2 regions of the Luteimonas lutimaris genome follow, and region 1 is predicted to be linked to the other one. Evidence: riboswitches for the same ligand, from Rfam matches in the RefSeq annotation. Region 1 holds a riboswitch; the other holds the start of a gene.
What was found. A riboswitch is a leader RNA that binds a small molecule or an ion and turns the genes downstream of it on or off. The one in region 1 is predicted to bind cobalamin.
Positions count from the first base shown of each region.

Region 2: it holds a riboswitch for cobalamin, as region 1 does, so the genes downstream of both, btuB (TonB-dependent vitamin B12 receptor) here and ABD679_RS01175 (ribonucleoside-diphosphate reductase subunit alpha) in region 1, are expected to answer to the same signal.

Region 1 is NZ_BAAAZU010000001.1:250,922-258,998, forward strand. Features, by position in the region: gene ABD679_RS01170 (ribonucleotide-diphosphate reductase subunit beta) at 1-427, opposite strand, end outside; gene ABD679_RS01175 (ribonucleoside-diphosphate reductase subunit alpha) at 592-3,105, opposite strand; cobalamin riboswitch at 3,285-3,590, opposite strand; gene ABD679_RS01180 (aldo/keto reductase) at 3,928-4,920, opposite strand; gene ABD679_RS01185 (putative quinol monooxygenase) at 4,970-5,281, opposite strand; gene ABD679_RS01190 (LysR family transcriptional regulator) at 5,383-6,303, shown strand; gene ABD679_RS01195 (RNB domain-containing ribonuclease) at 6,335-7,804, shown strand; gene zapE (cell division protein ZapE) at 8,037-8,077, opposite strand, start outside.
Region 2 is NZ_BAAAZU010000010.1:58,467-66,543, forward strand. Features, by position in the region: gene ABD679_RS09645 (multidrug efflux RND transporter permease subunit) at 1-1,518, opposite strand, end outside; gene ABD679_RS09650 (efflux RND transporter periplasmic adaptor subunit) at 1,525-2,739, opposite strand; gene bioD (dethiobiotin synthase) at 2,855-3,541, opposite strand; gene ABD679_RS09660 (TMEM175 family protein) at 3,538-4,272, opposite strand; gene ABD679_RS09665 (GAF domain-containing protein) at 4,339-4,821, shown strand; gene ABD679_RS09670 (TfoX/Sxy family protein) at 4,936-5,304, shown strand; cobalamin riboswitch at 5,879-6,132, shown strand; gene btuB (TonB-dependent vitamin B12 receptor) at 6,351-8,077, shown strand, end outside.

The sequences.
Region 1 (8,077 bases):
GGTCGGTGATCGAGGCCAGCACGTAGCTGTAGCTCTCGTTGTGGATCACCTCCTGCTGGCCGATGATCGCGGCGTTGGCGTGCGCGGCCGGGTCGGTGATGTACTCGGCGACGTTGTAGATGAAGCGCGTCTGCGGCGAGTCGAGCGTCGCCAGCAGGCCGATGATCGAGTCGTAGGCGTTCTTCTCGCGCGCCGAGAGCTCGCCGTACTGCTTGGCGTCGCTCTTCATGTCGACCTCGTCCGGGATCCAGAAGTTGGTCGAGAGTTCCTTGTAGGCGCGGTAGAACGACGGGTACGGGATGTCGTTCCAGTTGAGGATGCCGCTGGTGCGGCCGTTGATGATGCCGGTCGAGCGGTTGGGGTGGCGCGGCTCCAGGATCCTGATGCGGTCGAGCGGCGTGGAAGTAAGCGGTGCGGTGGCGGACATGTGTGTTTTCTCGTGTTTCTGTTACGCGCAGCGGCGCGGACGTTCTGGAGGAAAGCCCCCCTGAGTCAGGGGGGCGCGCCGAAGGCGCAGGGGTGTGGGTGCTGGTGATGCAGGGTCCACGGTTCGCAACGCGAACCGTGGAAGCTGAAAGCGCGAATGCGTTTTCAGCTACTGCACCACTCGCACTCGGCGATGTCGATATCGTTGGAGCGCACGTAGTACGTGGTCTTCATGCCTTCCCGCCAGGCGGTCATGTGCAGCTCCAGCAGGATGCTGGCGCGGATGGTGCTGGGCACGTAGAAGTTGAAGCTGATCGACTGGTCGACGTGGCGCTGGCGGCGCGCGTTCTGGCGTACGGAGGCGAACTGGTCGACCTTGTAGGCACCCTTCTCGTAGAACGGCCAGGTCTCCAGCGACAGCCCGGGCGCGGCGACCGGGCGCCGGTAGTCCTTCTTCTCCTCGTAGTAGAACGCCGAGAAGATCGGGTCGATCGACGCGGTGGAACCGGCGATCTGCGCGGTGGACATGTTCGGCGCAATCGCCATCAGCCAGCCGTTGCGCACGCCGTTGACGGCAACCTGCGCGGCCAGCTCGAGCCACTGCGGGCTGTTGTAGTCGCGGTCGCGGAAGTAGGCGCCGGTGTGCCAGTCGCTGCCGGCGAACACGCTGTAGGCGCCCTTCTCCTTCGCCAGCGCCATGCTGGCCTGCACGGTCAGGAAGTTGATCCGCTCGTACAGCGCGTCGCTGTAGTCCTCGGCGGCCTTCGCGTTCCACTCGATGCCCTTGAGCGCCAGCAGGTGGTGCCAGCCGAACGTGCCCAGGCCGATCGCGCGGTACTTCTGGTTGGTGATCGTGGCCTGCGGCACCGGCAGGGCGTTGAGGTCGATCACGTTGTCGAGCATGCGCACCTGGATCGGGATCAGGCGCTCGAGCACGTCGGTGATCAGGTCGCCCTGGCCCGCCGGTGGCACCACGGCGCGGCCGAGGTTGATCGACGACAGGTTGCACACGACGAAGTCACCGGCCTTCTTGGTGGTGACGATCTGGTTGCCGGAAATGATCTCCTGCATCAACCGCGTCGGGCTCATGTTCTGCAGGATCTCGGTGCACAGGTTGCTTGAGTACACCATGCCGGCGTGCTTGTTCGGGTTCTTCCGGTTGACCTCGTCGCGGTAGAACATGAACGGGTTGCCGGTCTCCAGCTGGCTGACCATGATCCGCTTGAAGAGGTCGATCGCCTTGACCGTCCTGCGCGCGATGCGCTCGTCGGCGACGACCTCCTCGTACTTCTGCCGGAACGAGCCCTCGCCCTTCTTTTCATCGAAGAAGTCCTGCAGGTACCAGCCCTTGATCCGCTTCACTTCATACGGATCGAACAGGTACCAGTCGCCGCGGCGCTCGACGGCTTCCATGAAGAGGTCCGGGATGCACACCGAGGTGAACACGTCGTGCGCGCGCAGGCGCTGGTCGCCGTTGTTCAGGCGCAGGTCCAGGAACGCCTCGATGTCGCGATGCCACACGTCCAGGTACACCGCCACCGCGCCCTTGCGCTGGCCGAGCTGGTCGACCGACACCGCGGTGTTGTTGAGCTGCTTGATCCACGGCACCACGCCGCCCGACGAGTTGGGCACGCCGCGGATCGCCGAACCCGAGGCGCGCACGTAGCCCATGTAGGCGCCCACGCCGCCGCCGCCCTTGGACACGCGCGCGATGTCGGTGTTGGAGTCGTAGATGCCCTGCAGAGAATCGTCGACGGTGTCGATGAAGCAGCTCGACAGCTGGCCGCCGGTCTTGCCGGCGTTCTGCAGCGTCGGCGTGGCCACGGTCATGTACAGGTTCGACAGCGCCCAGTAGGCCTCGCCGACCAGCTGCATGCGGCGCTCGCGGGGCTTCTCTTCCTGCATCAGGTACAGCGCGATGGTGAGCCAGCGCTCCTGCGGCAACTCGTACACCTCGCGCGAGGTGTCGGTGGCCAGGTAGCGCGTGGCCAGCAGGTACAGGCCGTTGTAGGCGAACAGCTTGTCGCGTTCCGGGTCGATCATGCGCCCGGCTTCCTGCAGCTCTTCCTTCGAGTACGCGCGCAGGATGTCGTTGGAGTAGACGTTGCGGTCGGCCAGGCTTTCCTGCAGGCCGACGTAGGAACCGTACTTCTGCTCGGTGTCGTAGAAGCGGTTGCGGCTGGCGCGCTTGTACAGCCGGTGCAGGTACAGGCGCGCGGCGAACTGTTCCCACTCCGGCGCGGTGACGTCCACGCGCGCCTCGGCCTCGCGGATCAAGTGGTCGACCAGGTCGTCGGCGTTGACCGCGTCCTTGCGCTCGACGAAGCCGAACACGCTGCGCTTGTAGTCGGCGACGTCCAGCTGCGGGAACTCGGCGCGCACGCGGTCGATGCTGCGCTCCAGGCGCGCACGATCGTACGGGATGCGGCGGTTGCCGGCTTCCTTGGTGATCCAGGTGGCGACCGCCTGGCCTGTGGGGGTGGCGGTGGGCATGTCGGTGGTTCTCGGCGGGGGGATGGCGTCGTCGCCGTCCGTGGCATCCGGCGCGGCCGGGCCGGGCGCGGCCTGCGCGGTGGCCCGGGCGGGAACGGGAGCAGCATCGGGGCGGGCATCGGGGCGGGCATCGGAAATCCGGTCGGCGACCGGCTCGGTGTCGGCCTGCGTCTGGGTCTGGGTCATGGGGTCCTCCACGCGTCGCGCACGCGCCCGGCCCTTCCCGCGAAAGGCCGGATGGCGTTGGAATCCCGAGGATGCTGGGGCGGCGTCGCAGGGACCGGGACTGCGCGGGCGAGCCGCGTCCGGGGCTGCTTCGCCAGCCATCTCCCCCCGGAGATTCCGCGGCCGGCACCGCGCGTCGTGCATTCGCGCGGCTGTCGGCAGGTCTTCGGGCTCGTGGACGCGGGTCGGGCCCTGTAGGAGCGGCGGAAGCCGCGAGCTTTTCGGATCCGGAAAAGCGTTCGCGGCGTCCGCCGCTCCTACAACAGCCCGTTCCTCCTACTGGCCGTCGCTTCCCGGGACCTGATGCATCCCAGTGCCAATGACGGCGGTCGTTTCCAATTACCGCTGCGGGGCAGCGCCGGAATGGGACCCCTGGAGGCGTCCGCACCGGCTTCCCTTTTCATCCGGTGGCGGGCGCCACCGGAACCGACGGACACAACATATCGTGGCCAATTATTTTGTCAACACAAAATGTTGTGGAACACGGGCATGCAGGTTTCACGCCCGCCGCCACGCGGGCGGCGGGCGTGCGCGTTGGCATCAGGGCGCGAGCATCCGCGCAAGAAACGCCTGCAGCAGGCCCGGCACACGACGGGGCGCCGGGCGGGAAACGGGACGTTGTGGCATGGCGGCTCCGGTCGAGGGGTCGGCCGTGGCGGGCGTGCCCGGATTCTTCCATGCATGAGAATCGTTCTCAATAATCGCTGACACCGGCAGGGGTTTCCGCCGGGGATTCCCGGCGGAAAGCGTTGCTGGAACCTGCAATCACGCCCGGGTCTCCGATCAGCCGTTGACCAGCCCCATCATCGCCTCGGTGTAGCGCGGGCCCGCCGCGGCGTCGGGTGGGAAGGCGGCGCCGATCGCGGCCAGGTCCGCCTTGTCCAGTGTGACGTCGAGCGCTCCGGCGTTCTCCTCCAGGTACCTGCGGCGCCTGGTGCCCGGGATCGGCACGATGTCGTCACCCTGGGCCAGCACCCACGCCAGCGCCAGTTGGCCGGGCGTCGCGCCCTTGCCGGCGGCAAGCGCTTTGACCTGTTCCACCAGCGCGAGGTTCTTCGTGAAGTTCCCGCCCTGGAAGCGCGGATTGGTGCGGCGCCAGTCGTCGGCGTCGAAGTCATCGGGCGACTTGATCGCGCCGGTGAGGAAGCCGCGGCCCAGCGGCGAGTACGGCACGAAGCCGATGCCCAGGTCGCGGCAGGCGTCGAACACGCCGTTGCGTTCCGGGTCGCGGGTCCACAGCGAGTACTCGCTCTGCACCGCGGTGATCGGGTGCACGGCGTGGGCGCGGCGGATGGTCTCGGCCGAGGCTTCCGACAGCCCGAGGAAGCGCACCTTGCCGGCCTGCACCAGTTCGGCCATCGCGCCGACGGTGTCCTCGATCGGCACGTTGGGGTCGATGCGATGCTGGTAGTAGAGGTCGATATGGTCGGTGCGCAGGCGCTGCAGGCTGCCTTCCACCGCGCGGCGCACGTACTCCGGGCGGCCGTCGACGCCGCGCGCGCCCGGGTCGGCGGGGTCGAGCCGGATGCCGAACTTGGTGGCCAGGAAGACCCGGTCGCGCTTGCCCTGCAGGAACCCGCCGAGCAGTTCCTCGTTGGCATGCGGGCCGTAGATGTCGGCGGTGTCGAACAGGGTCACGCCCAGTTCCAGCGCGCGCTCCAGGGTGGCGCGCGACTCGGCGGCATCGCTGCTGCCGTAGGCGAAGCTCATGCCCATGCAGCCCAGGCCGAGGGCGGAGACGGTGGGGCCATTGCGGCCGAGGGTACGGGTTTTCATGCGAAGGGGCTCCTGTGCAAGGGGGTGGCGGATGTGTGACAGGCGGCGCTCATGCGGGCTCCGCCGCCGTGGCCGGTGAGAAGAAGCGCATGGCCACGTCCTGCGCCAGCAGCCGGGGGGCTTGCGCGAAGAAGTCGAGCAGGTAGGGCGTGGCCAGGTGCTCGTCCAGGTCGCGGCGCGAGCGCCAGTTCTCGTACAGCACGAACAGATCGGGGTCGTCGCTGGAGCGGTGCAGGGCGTAACCCAGGCAGCCGGCCTCGCGGCGGGTGGGGGCGAGCAACGCCTGCAGGCGCGCGCCGAGTTCCTCGGCCTGGCCGGGGCTGGCCTTGAGTTCGGCCAGCAAGGTGAGCGGGGTCGACATCGTGAACTCCTTCGTGGGTGGGCGACGGCAGGCAGTCTGGGCGCCGCCGGTGTGCGGAAAAACAGTGCTAGCCTTCATGAACCATGAAGAAAAACTTCACGATGTCGCCAGAAACCCTGGCTGCGCTGCCGGTATTCCTGCGCGTGGCGCGGCTGGGCAGTTTCCGTGCCGCGGCCGACCAGCTGGAAGTCAGCCCGTCGGCGGTGTCGCAGAATCTGCGGGCACTGGAAACCCGGTTGGGCGTGCGCCTGCTCAACCGCACCACCCGCCGGGTCGGCCTGACCGAGGCTGGCGAGCGCCTGCAGGCGCAGGCCGCGCCCGCGATCGCGGCCCTGGCCGACGCGCTGGAGCAGGTCGAAGCCGATCGCGACCGCCCGGCCGGCCTGCTGCGGATCAATCTGGCACGCGGCGTATGGCCGACGGTGGCCGAGCGGCTGCCGGGGTTCAGCGCGCGCTATCCCGAGGTCCAGGTTGAACTGTTCGCCGATGACGGGCTCAGCGACCTGGTCGCGGGGGGGTTCGACGCGGGGATCCGGCTGGGCGAATGCCTCAGCCGCGACATGGTGGCGCTGCCGGTGACGCCGCCGCTGCGGATGGCGGTGGTCGGCTCGCCCGGCTATTTCGAACGCCACCCGCCGCCGCGGGAGCCCGCGGACCTTGCGGCGCACCAGTGCATCCACTTCCGTTTCACCAGCAGCGGCCGGCTGGTGCCGTGGGAGTTCCTGCGCGACGGCCAGGAATACTCGGTGGAAGTCGGCGGTCGGCTGATCCTCAACGACGGCGCGATGGCGCAGGCGGCGGCGCTGCGCGGACTCGGGCTGGCGCAGCTGTTCGAGAACAATGTTGCCGACGACATCGCCGCCGGACGGCTGGTGCGCGTGCTCGAGCCGCACTATGTCTCCTTCCCCGGCTTCTACATCTACTACCCGGCGCGGCGGCAGCTGCCGCCCAAGCTGCGCGCGTTCGTCGATTGCCTGCGCGAGCCGCTGCGCGACCATGGGCCGCAGCCGGCGCTGCCCTAGAATCACCGGCCGCACCGCAACCGGAGCCCGCATGTCGACCACCCGCCGCCTCCGCATCCACGACCGGCGCCAGCACGCGCTGGACGCGGGCATCGACGCGATCCGCCGCGAGCTGCAACTGCCCGGCGCGTTCCCGCCCGAGGTCGAAGCAGCGGCGCAGGCGGCCGCGGCGGCCGGCCCGCGCTTCCCGGGCGAGGACCGCAGCGGGCTGGCGCTGGTCACCATCGACCCGCCCGGCGCGATGGACCTGGACCAGGCCCTGTTCGTCGAGCGCGCCGGCGACGGTTACCGCGTGTATTACGCGATCGCCGACGTGGGCGCCTTCGTCCGCCCCGGCGACCCGGTCGACCTGGAGGCCCACCGCCGCGGCGAGACCCTGTACGGCGCCGACGACAAGATCCCGCTGCACCCCAAGGCGCTGTCCGAGGACGCGGCCTCGCTGCTGCCGGACCAGCTGCGGCCGGCGCTGCTGTGGACGATCGACCTGGACGCCACCGGCGAAGGCGTCGCCGTGGACGTGCGCCGCGCGCGGGTGCGCAGCCGCGCCCAGCTCGACTACGCCGGCGTGCAGGCGCGCATCGATGCCGGCGACGCCGACCCGATGTTCGCCGTGCTGCGCGAGATCGGCGAGTTGCGCATGCGGCGCGAACAGCGCCACGGCGGCGTCAGCCTGCCGCTGCCGGAGCAGGAGGTGCGCATCGACGAAGGGCGCTGGTCGCTGGAATTCCGCGCGCGGCATCCGGTCGAGGACTGGAACGAGCAGATCTCGCTGCTCACCGGCATGGCCGCCGCGCACATGATGGTGGCGCACCGCGTCGGCCTGCTGCGCACGCTGCCGCCGGCCGACCCGCGCGCGCTGGCGAAGCTGCGCCGCACCGCACACGCGCTGGGCATCGCCTGGCCGAAGGCGCGCGGCTATCCCGACTTCATCCGCTCGCTCGAGCCGCGCAACCCGCGCGACATCGCGATGATGACCGCCTGCACCATGGTGCTGCGCGGCGCAGGGTACGTCGCCTTCGACGGCGCCGTGCCCGAACATTCCGACCACGCCGCGCTGGCCGCGCAGTACACCCACGCCACGGCGCCCTTGCGGCGGCTGGTGGACCGCTACACCGGCGAGGTCTGCCTGGCGCTGAGCGCGGGCACGCCGGTGCCGCCGTGGGTGCTGGAAGCGCTGCCCGGGCTGCCGGCGGCGATGCAGGCGTCCTCGCAGCGCGCCGGTCGCTACGAGAACGCGGTGCTCGACCTGGCCGAGGCGATCGCCCTGGCGCCGCGCGTGGGCGAGGAATTCGAGGGCGCCATCGTCGAGGTCGACGGCAAGGATCCGCACCGTGGCGACATCATGCTGGCCGCCCCGGCGATCCTCGCCCGCATCGAATCCCCCGGCGCACTGCCGCTGGGCGACCGCGTGCGCGCGCGGCTGGTGGAGGCCGACCCGGCCACCCGCGCCATCCGCTTCGAGCTGGCGGGGACGATCGCGGCGGAGCCGGACGGCTTCTAGCGCCGCGCGGGCATCGGCAGCCGCGCGGCCACCGCCTGGAAGCCTTCATCGGCACCGACCCGCTGTTGGCGCTTAGCGGTTTCAGCCACGAGCTTTCGATTCCGTTCCTGGCAGGAGCGACGAAAGCCGCGATGCTTTACCGGTAAAGCCCTTCGCGACTTCCGTCGCTCCTACACAAGCAGGGGCAGGGGCTCGCGGCTGAAGCCGCTCCTGCCAAAACATCGGCGCCGCCTCAGTCGCGATGTTCCTGCGCCAGGTACTCCGCGCTGCGCA
Region 2 (8,077 bases), on a different contig from region 1:
GCGGCTGTCGTGGTGGTCGGTGGGCTTGAGCATCGACGCGCACAGCGCCGGGGTGAAACCCAGCGCGAGGAACGCCGAGAAGCCCATCGCCATCGCGATGGTGATCGCGAACTGCTTGTAGATCTCGCCCGCGCTGCCGGCCTGGAACGCGCTGGGCACGAATACCGCCGCCAGCACCACCGTGACCGCGACCACCGCGCCGCTGATCTGCCCCATCGCCTTGACCGTGGCGTCCTTCGGCGACAGGCCTTCCTCGGTCATGATGCGTTCGACGTTCTCGATGACGATGATCGCGTCGTCCACCACGATGCCGATCGCCAGCACCATGCCGAACAGGCTGAGCTGGTTGATGGTGAAGTCGATCATCCACATCCCGACGAACGTGCCCATCAGCGCCACCGGGATCACCAGCGTCGGGATGATCGTCGCGCGCAGGTTCTGCAGGAAGATCAGCATCACCAGGAACACCAGTACGATCGCCTCGACCAGGGTCTTGACGACCTCCTCGATCGAGATCTTCACGAACGTCGAGCTGTCGTACGGCGAGAACCAGGTCACCCCTTCCGGGAAGGTCGCCTGCAGTTCGTCCATGCGGTCGCGCACCAGGTCGGCCACGCCCAGGGCGTTGGCGCCGGGCGCCAGCTGCACCGCGAAGCCCGACGCCGGCGTGCCGCTCCACTGCAGGTCGAAGCCGTAGGCCGATGCGCCCTTCTCGACCCGCGCCACGTCCTTGAGCCGGACCGTGGTGCCGTCGCTGTCGGCGCGCAGGATGATGTTGCCGAACTGTTCGGCGGTGCTGTAGCGGCCCTCGGCCGACACCGTCGCGGTGAACGCCTGGCCCTCGGGCGAGGGCTCGGCGCCGACCGAACCGGCCGCGAACTGCACGTTCTGCCCGCGCACCGCGGCCAGGGCCTGGCTTGCCGACAGGCCGTAGCCCTGCAGCTTGTCCGGGTTGAGCCAGATGTTCATTGCGTACTCGCCGCCGAACAGCTGGGTGCTGCCAACGCCGGGCGTACGCGAGATCTGGTCGAGCACGCGCGCGGCGATCAGGTCGGCCAGCGCGTCCTTGTCGTAGGCGGGATTGGTCGAACGCAGCGCCGCGACCATCAGGAAGCCGGGGTTGGCCTTGGCCACCACGACGCCCTGCTGGGTCACTTCCGACGGCAGCCGCGGGGTCGCCAGCGCGACCTTGTTCTGCACCTGCACCTGGGCGATGTCCGGGTCGGTGCCCGGCTTGAAGGTCAGCGTGATCTGCGCATGGCCACTGGAGCTCGACGACGAGCTGAAGTAGTCGAGGTTGTCGATGCCGGTCATCTGCTGCTCGATGACCTGCGTGACCGCGCCCTCGGTGGTCTCCGCGCTGGCGCCGGGATACGTCGCCGACACGGTGACCTGCGGTGGCGCGATGTTGGGATACGACTCGATGCCCAGGCCGTTGATCGCGAGCACGCCGCCAAGCGTGATCAGGATCGCGATGACCCAGGCGAAGACCGGGTGGTTGATGAAGAAACGTGACATGGCCGGTCAGTCCTTGTCCGCGGCGTCGTCGCCCTGCGGCTTGTCGCCCGCCTCGCCTGCCGGCGCCTTCGCGGGCGCCTGTGCACCGGCGGCGGCTGGTGCTGCCTGCAACGGTTCGGCCTTGGCCGGCTGGCCGGGCTGGGCACGCTGCAAGCCGGACGCGATGATCCGTTCGCCGCCGGCCAGGCCGCGGGTCACGACCCAGTTGCTGCCCTGGGCGCGGTCGGCGTCGACGTCCTTGCGCGCGACGTTGCCGTCGTCGCCCACCACCAGCACGTAGGCGCCCTTGGCGTCGCGCTGCACGGCGACCTGCGGGACCAGGAATGCGTCCGGAACCTGCCCGAGGGTGATGTCGAAGGACACGAAAGTCCCCGGCAGCAGCTGCTTGTCGGGGTTGGGCAGCACCGCACGCAGCGCCACCGAGCCGGTTTCCGGATCGACGATGTCGCCGGAGAAGTCGAGTTCGCCGGCGCGCTCGTAAAGCGTGCCGTCGGGCAGCCGCACCTTGACCTGCGGCGCCTTGCCGCTGGACTGCAGGCCGCGCGCCCGGGCCAGTTCGGACACGCTCATCGAGAAGTTCACGTACAGCGGATCGATCTGGTCGACCGTGGTCAGCAGGGTCGCGGTGCCCTGCCCGACCAGCGCGCCCTCGGTGACCTGCTGCTTGCCCGCGCGGCCGTCGATCGGCGCGCGCACGGTGGCGTAGCCCAGGTTGATCTGGGCAGCGTCCACCGAGGCCTTGGCGGCCTGGATCGCCGCCGCCGAACTGCGCTCGGCGGCCAGCGCGTTGTCGTAGTCGGACTTGGAGATGAACTTCTGCGGCAACAGCTGGCGGGCGCGGTCGGCGCTGGCCTTGGCGTTGGCGTAGCTGGCGTTGGCCTGCGCCAGCGAGGCCTGGGCCTGGCCGAGCGCGGCGCGCAGCGGCGCGGGATCGATCACGAACAGCTGGTCGCCCTTGCGCACGTCGCTGCCTTCCTCGTAGACGCGCTTCTGCAGCACGCCGGGCACCCGCGCACGCACGTCGGCGCTGCGGTACGGCGCCAGCCGGCCGACCATTTCCTGCTGCAGCGACACGGTGGTCTTCTTCGCCACCACCACGCCCACCTGCGGGGGCGGCATCGCGCCGGCTTCGCCGCCGGGCCCGGCCTCGTCGCCCTTTCCGCAGGCGGACAGCAGGAGGATCGCGCCGGCGACTGCCAGCGTACGGATGTGCATCGTCATGAGTGGGGGCTCCGGGGAGATAGGTGCCGGCCTGTGGGGGGCGGGTACGGCAATTCCTGTACCCGCCAGTGTAGCATCGGGCACGGACCGTCCACCGTGCCGGAAGTCAGGATTTTCAGCCGCCGATCAGGGGCGGCGTGTACAGCTTTCCGGCCAGCGCCGCCGTTTCCGGCGACGGGCTCCAAGGCAACCTGCCCAGGCACGGCGCCGGCAGGCGGTCGCGCAGGGCGTCGAAGTTTTCGTCACGGCGATCCATGTCCGGGTCGACTTCGCTGGCGATCCAGCCGGCCAGGCGCACGCCGTCGGCTTCGATCGCGCGCGCGCTCAGCCGCGCGTGGTTGAGGCAGCCCAGGCGCATGCCCACCACCAGCACCACCGGCAGGTCCAGCGCGCGCACCAGGTCGACGTGGTCGAGCGTTGCGGCCAGCGGCGCCAGCCACCCACCCACGCCCTCGACCAGCACGAAGTCCGCCCGCGACGCCAGCCGCGCGTGCGCGGCCAGGATCGGCGCCAGCGCCACCTCGATGCCGGCGTCGCGCGCTGCGAACTCCGGTGCCACCGGCAGCGGCAGCGCGAACGGATTGACGTCGTCGTAGTCGGGACGCGGATCGCTGGCGGCCTGCAGCGCCAGCGCATCGTCGTTGCGCCAGCCGCCGGCGGTGCGGGTGCAGCCGCTGGCCAGCGGCTTCATCCCCACCGCGCGCAGGCCGCGACCGCGCAGCGCATGCAGCAGCGCGGCGCTGGCGGTGGTCTTGCCGGCGCCGGTGTCGGTGCCGGTGACGAACACGCCCGCCGCGCTCATGCGCCCACGTCCCGCGCCAGCGCGCGGCGCCGTGCCCGCGACTCGACCACGCCGGTCAGCATCAGCAGCGCGTACACCATCCCGGCGATCCCGACCAGCTGCGGTGCATGCGATGGTGCCCACGCGGCCAGCGCGATCGACACCGCCGCCACCGCGACGAAGAACCCGTACATGGTGATTTCCGCCACCGTCCCGGCCCGTTCGTTGCGATCCAGCCCGAGTTGCGCACGCCGCCGCCAGGCATGCAGGTACAGCCCCGCCATGCACAGCGACATCATCGCGAACGCCAGTCCGTACACCAGGAACATGAAACCGACGTCGCCAGCACTCTCGACCCGCATCGGCGACGGCAGCCAGCCATCGGTGACCCAGGCGAAGAACACGCCGAACTGCAGCCGCAGCGGATACACGTACACCAGCACCACGAACACCAGCAGCAGGCTGAGCACGGTGCTGGCGGTGTCGTCGAAACCGTAGCGCCGGCTCCAGCGCGCGTGCGCGGCCCAGAACATCGCGATCATCGCGAAGCACACCGCGAACGACGGCACCGCCTTGAGCGCGAGCACCAGCGCCTCGCGACTGTCGGGGATCGCGTCGATGGAAATCACCAGCAACGTCACCGCGAATGCGAACGCGGCATCGACGAAGGCCTCCAGCCGCGTCACGTTGCGGCCGCGATGGACGAAGCCGTCGGCCATCCGCGGTTCGCGTGCGTCATCCGGTCCGGTCATCGCGCCTCCGTTCCCGCGTGTCCCGCGCGGAAGGCCCGCGCGGCCATCGCTGCTAGACTGCAGGGCATGTTCACCGCGCACAGTCTAAGCGGCAGCAAGCCCGAGCAGTACGCGCAACTGGCCGAGCAGGCCCGCGCGCTGGTCGCCGGCGAGCGCGACCGCATCGCCAACGCTGCCAACCTGTCGGCACTCGTGTACCACGCGCTGCCGCGGCTCAACTGGGTCGGCTTCTATTTCTTCGACGGCAACGAGCTGGTCGTTGGCCCGTTCCAGGGCCAGCCGGCGTGCATCCGCATCCCGCTCGACAAGGGCGTGTGCGGCGCGGCCGCGCGCAGCGGGCAGACCCAGCGCGTGGCCGACGTCAATGCCTTCGACGGTCACATCGCCTGCGACTCCGCCTCGCGCTCGGAACTGGCGGTGCCGCTGCTGCGCAACGACGCGCTGGTGGGCGTGTTCGACCTCGACAGTCCGGATCCGGACCGTTTCGACGTTGAAGACCAGAGGGGACTGGAAGAGATCGCACGCATCTACGTGCGGTCATTGGGGTAGACGAATGAAGCTGCGCATGATCGGGCGGGAAGCCGCCACACCCACGCGGCATGGCCATGGATTTCCATGCAGTCCGAAGCGGCCGCAGCGCGCGCCGCATGCGGGAGCGCGCCGATGAGCACGCCCCCGCTGAAAATGCGCAACATCGGCCCGAAGAGCGCGGCTTGGCTGCGCCAGGTCGGCCTGCGCACGCCCGAGGACCTGGCCGAAGCCGGACCGGTGGACGCCTTCATGCGCGTCAAGCGCGCCGGCTTCCGGCCCAGCCTCAACCTGCTCTACGCGCTGGAAGGCGCCCTGCGCGACTGCCACTGGCAGGAAGTGCCCGGTGAACGCCGCGCGGAACTGGTGGAAGCCGCCGAAGCCGCGATCGCCGAGCTGCCGCCGCCGCGCAACCGTCCCGCCGCCGCGCCGGTGACCACGACGGTGATGCAGGAAGACGACCCGATGCCGTCGCCCCGCCTTTTCGACCAGCCCGACGACTGAACGCTTTCACCGGAGCGGCTTCAGCCGCGGGCTTTGAAGACCGGGTGCCCGGAAGTCGAGGTCAGTCGACGACAACAATCCCGCATTCCGCTCTTTCCCAAGATTCTTTGCCGGGGAGAGCGAAAGCTCTACCGAGGCGATCGCCGGGCGCGGGTACGGATGGCTCCGGGGCGAATGTCCCCCGACGACGGCCTGCGGCCGCCGCCTCCTCCTTGATTTCGCCCCAAAGCCATCCGTCCCCGCGCTGCAAGCGTTGCGGCGGCTGCTACGGGAAGCAAAGCAAGGCCATCCACGCAAGCCTGCAATCCGATGCCCCGTTGCGGCCGGCAGGCTTTTGGGGGAAATCAAGGAGGAGGCTTTCGCCGCAGGCGGAAGCCGGGGGACATTCCCCCAAAGGCCTGCCGGCCGCAGCAGGGCCCGTCAGATCGCGGTTCGGCTGGCGATCGGAGCACCCACTGACTTCATTGGCGGAAGAACTCTTTCAAAGAGAGTGCAGGCGCCCACAGCTGAAGCAACTCTTGCAGGAGCGCCCTGCCATCCGTCCAAACGGCACCCCACCGCCACGCCATGGCGTACAATCGCCCCGCTTCGCGGTGACCCGGCGGCATCCGCCAACGGGTTGAAACGGGAAGCCGGTGAAGTCTTCCGCGTGCCCCACGGGCATCGCGCCACGACCATTCCGGCACTGCCCCCGCAACGGTAAGTGAGTCGCGCCAACGCATCCGCCACTGTCCAGGCCCGCAACGGGCCCGCACGGGAAGGCGCCGCGGCCGGAGTCCAGCACTCCAACTCGCCAGTCCGGAGACCGGCCACGAAGCAGGGGTCCACCGACCCCGTCCGATTGCGATGCGGAGGGCATCGTGGCGGCGATGCCGGCGCGTGCCCTCGCCCCGACCCCGCGGCCCCCGTCCTTCTCTCCGCAAGCGGATGCGAGTCCATCGCAAGCGCCGTGCGCGCCTGCGCGGCCTCGCAAGGGCCCCGCGCATCCCGCGCAGGCTTTCCACCCTGTTTCGCGTGCGCGGGTGCACGCGAATGGAGAAGCGTCCATGCAGTCCCGGATCCTCGCGCTGGCCATTGCCGGCACCCTGTTTGCCCCGTCGCTGGCCCATGCCGAGGCGGCAGCCACCGACCTCGACGAAGTGGTGGTGACCGCCACCCGCACGCAGGTGGCCCTGGCCGACAGCCTGTTCCCGGCCCAGGTCATCGGCCACGACGAGATCGTGCGCAGCCAGGCGCGCAGCGTCACCGACCTGCTGCGCGGCCGCGCCGGCATCGACATTGGCAACCAGGGCGGGCCGGGCAAGCTGAGCACGGTGTTCATGCGCGGCAGCGAATCCGACCACGTGCTGGTCCTGGTCGACGGCGTCCGCGTCGGCTCGGCCACCGCCGGGCTCACCGCGTTCCAGGACCTGCCGATCGACCAGGTCGACCGCATCGAAATCGTGCGCGGCCCGCGTTCGAGCCTGTACGGCTCCGAGGCGATCGGCGGCGTGATCCAGATCTTCACCCGCCGCGACGCGGGTGCCTTCACCCCGCGCCTGCGCGTGGGAATCGGCAGCCACGGCCTGCGCGAAGGCAGCGCCGGCATCGGCGGCAGCGGCGAACGCGGCTGGTTCGGCGCCGACGTCGCCTACCAGCGCACCGACGGCATCAATGCCTGCAACGGCTCGGCGACGCTGTTCCAGGGCTGCTACGCGGACGAACCCGACCGCGACGGCTACCGCAACCGCTCCGTCGGCCTGCGCGGTGGCGTCGACCTGACCGACACGCTCGCACTGGAAGCCAACGCACTGCGCGCCGAAAGCAGCAACGAATACGATGGCACGCTGTTCGGCGGCAACGAAACGGAGAACGTCCAGCAGGTGGTGGGAGGCAAGCTGGCCTTCAACCCGACCAGCACTTTCGGCCTGACCGCCCAAGTCGGCCGCAGCTACGACAAGTCGGACACCTACTTCGCCGACCACAACGCCGGGACGCGCGACTACGTCGGCGCGATCGACACCAGGCGCGATTCGGCATCGGTGCAGGCCGACGTCGGCGTTTCCGATGGCCATTTGATCAGTGTCGGCGTCGACTGGCTGCAGGACACGATCGAAAGCGAGACCGCCTATACCGTCAAGGAGCGCGACAACGTCGGCGGCTTCGTCGAATACCAGGGCTCGTTCGGCGCGCACCGGCTGCAGGCCAGCGTGCGCAACGACGACAACGAACAGTTCGGCAACCACACCACCGGCGGGCTGGGTTGGGGCATGGCGCTCGGCTCCGGCCTTCGCCTCAACGCGAGCTACGCCACCGGCTTCAAGGCGCCGACCTTCAACGAGCTGTACTTCCCGTTCGGCAGCGGCAATCCCGAGCTGGAACCGGAGCGCTCGAAGACGGCCAACCTCGGCGTCCGCCAGGACCGGGACGGCTGGCGCTGGACGCTCGACATGTACGAAACCACCGTCGACGACCTGATCACGCTCGACGCGGACTTCGTGCCGCAGAACATCGAGCACGCGCGCATCCGTGGCGCGGAAGCAACGGTCGCGACCACGCTGCTGGGCTGGGATGCCTCGCTCCAGCTCAGCCACACCGACCCGCGCAACCGCAGCAACGGACCGGTACGCGACAACCTGCTGGCCCGGCGCGCGCGCGACACCGGCCGCGTCGACGTCGACCGCGCGTTCGGCGCGTTCGCGTTCGGCGCCAGCCTCAAGGGCGCCGGCCACCGCTTCGACGATGCCGCCAACACCGTGCGCCTGGGCGGCTACGCAACGTTCGACCTGCGCGC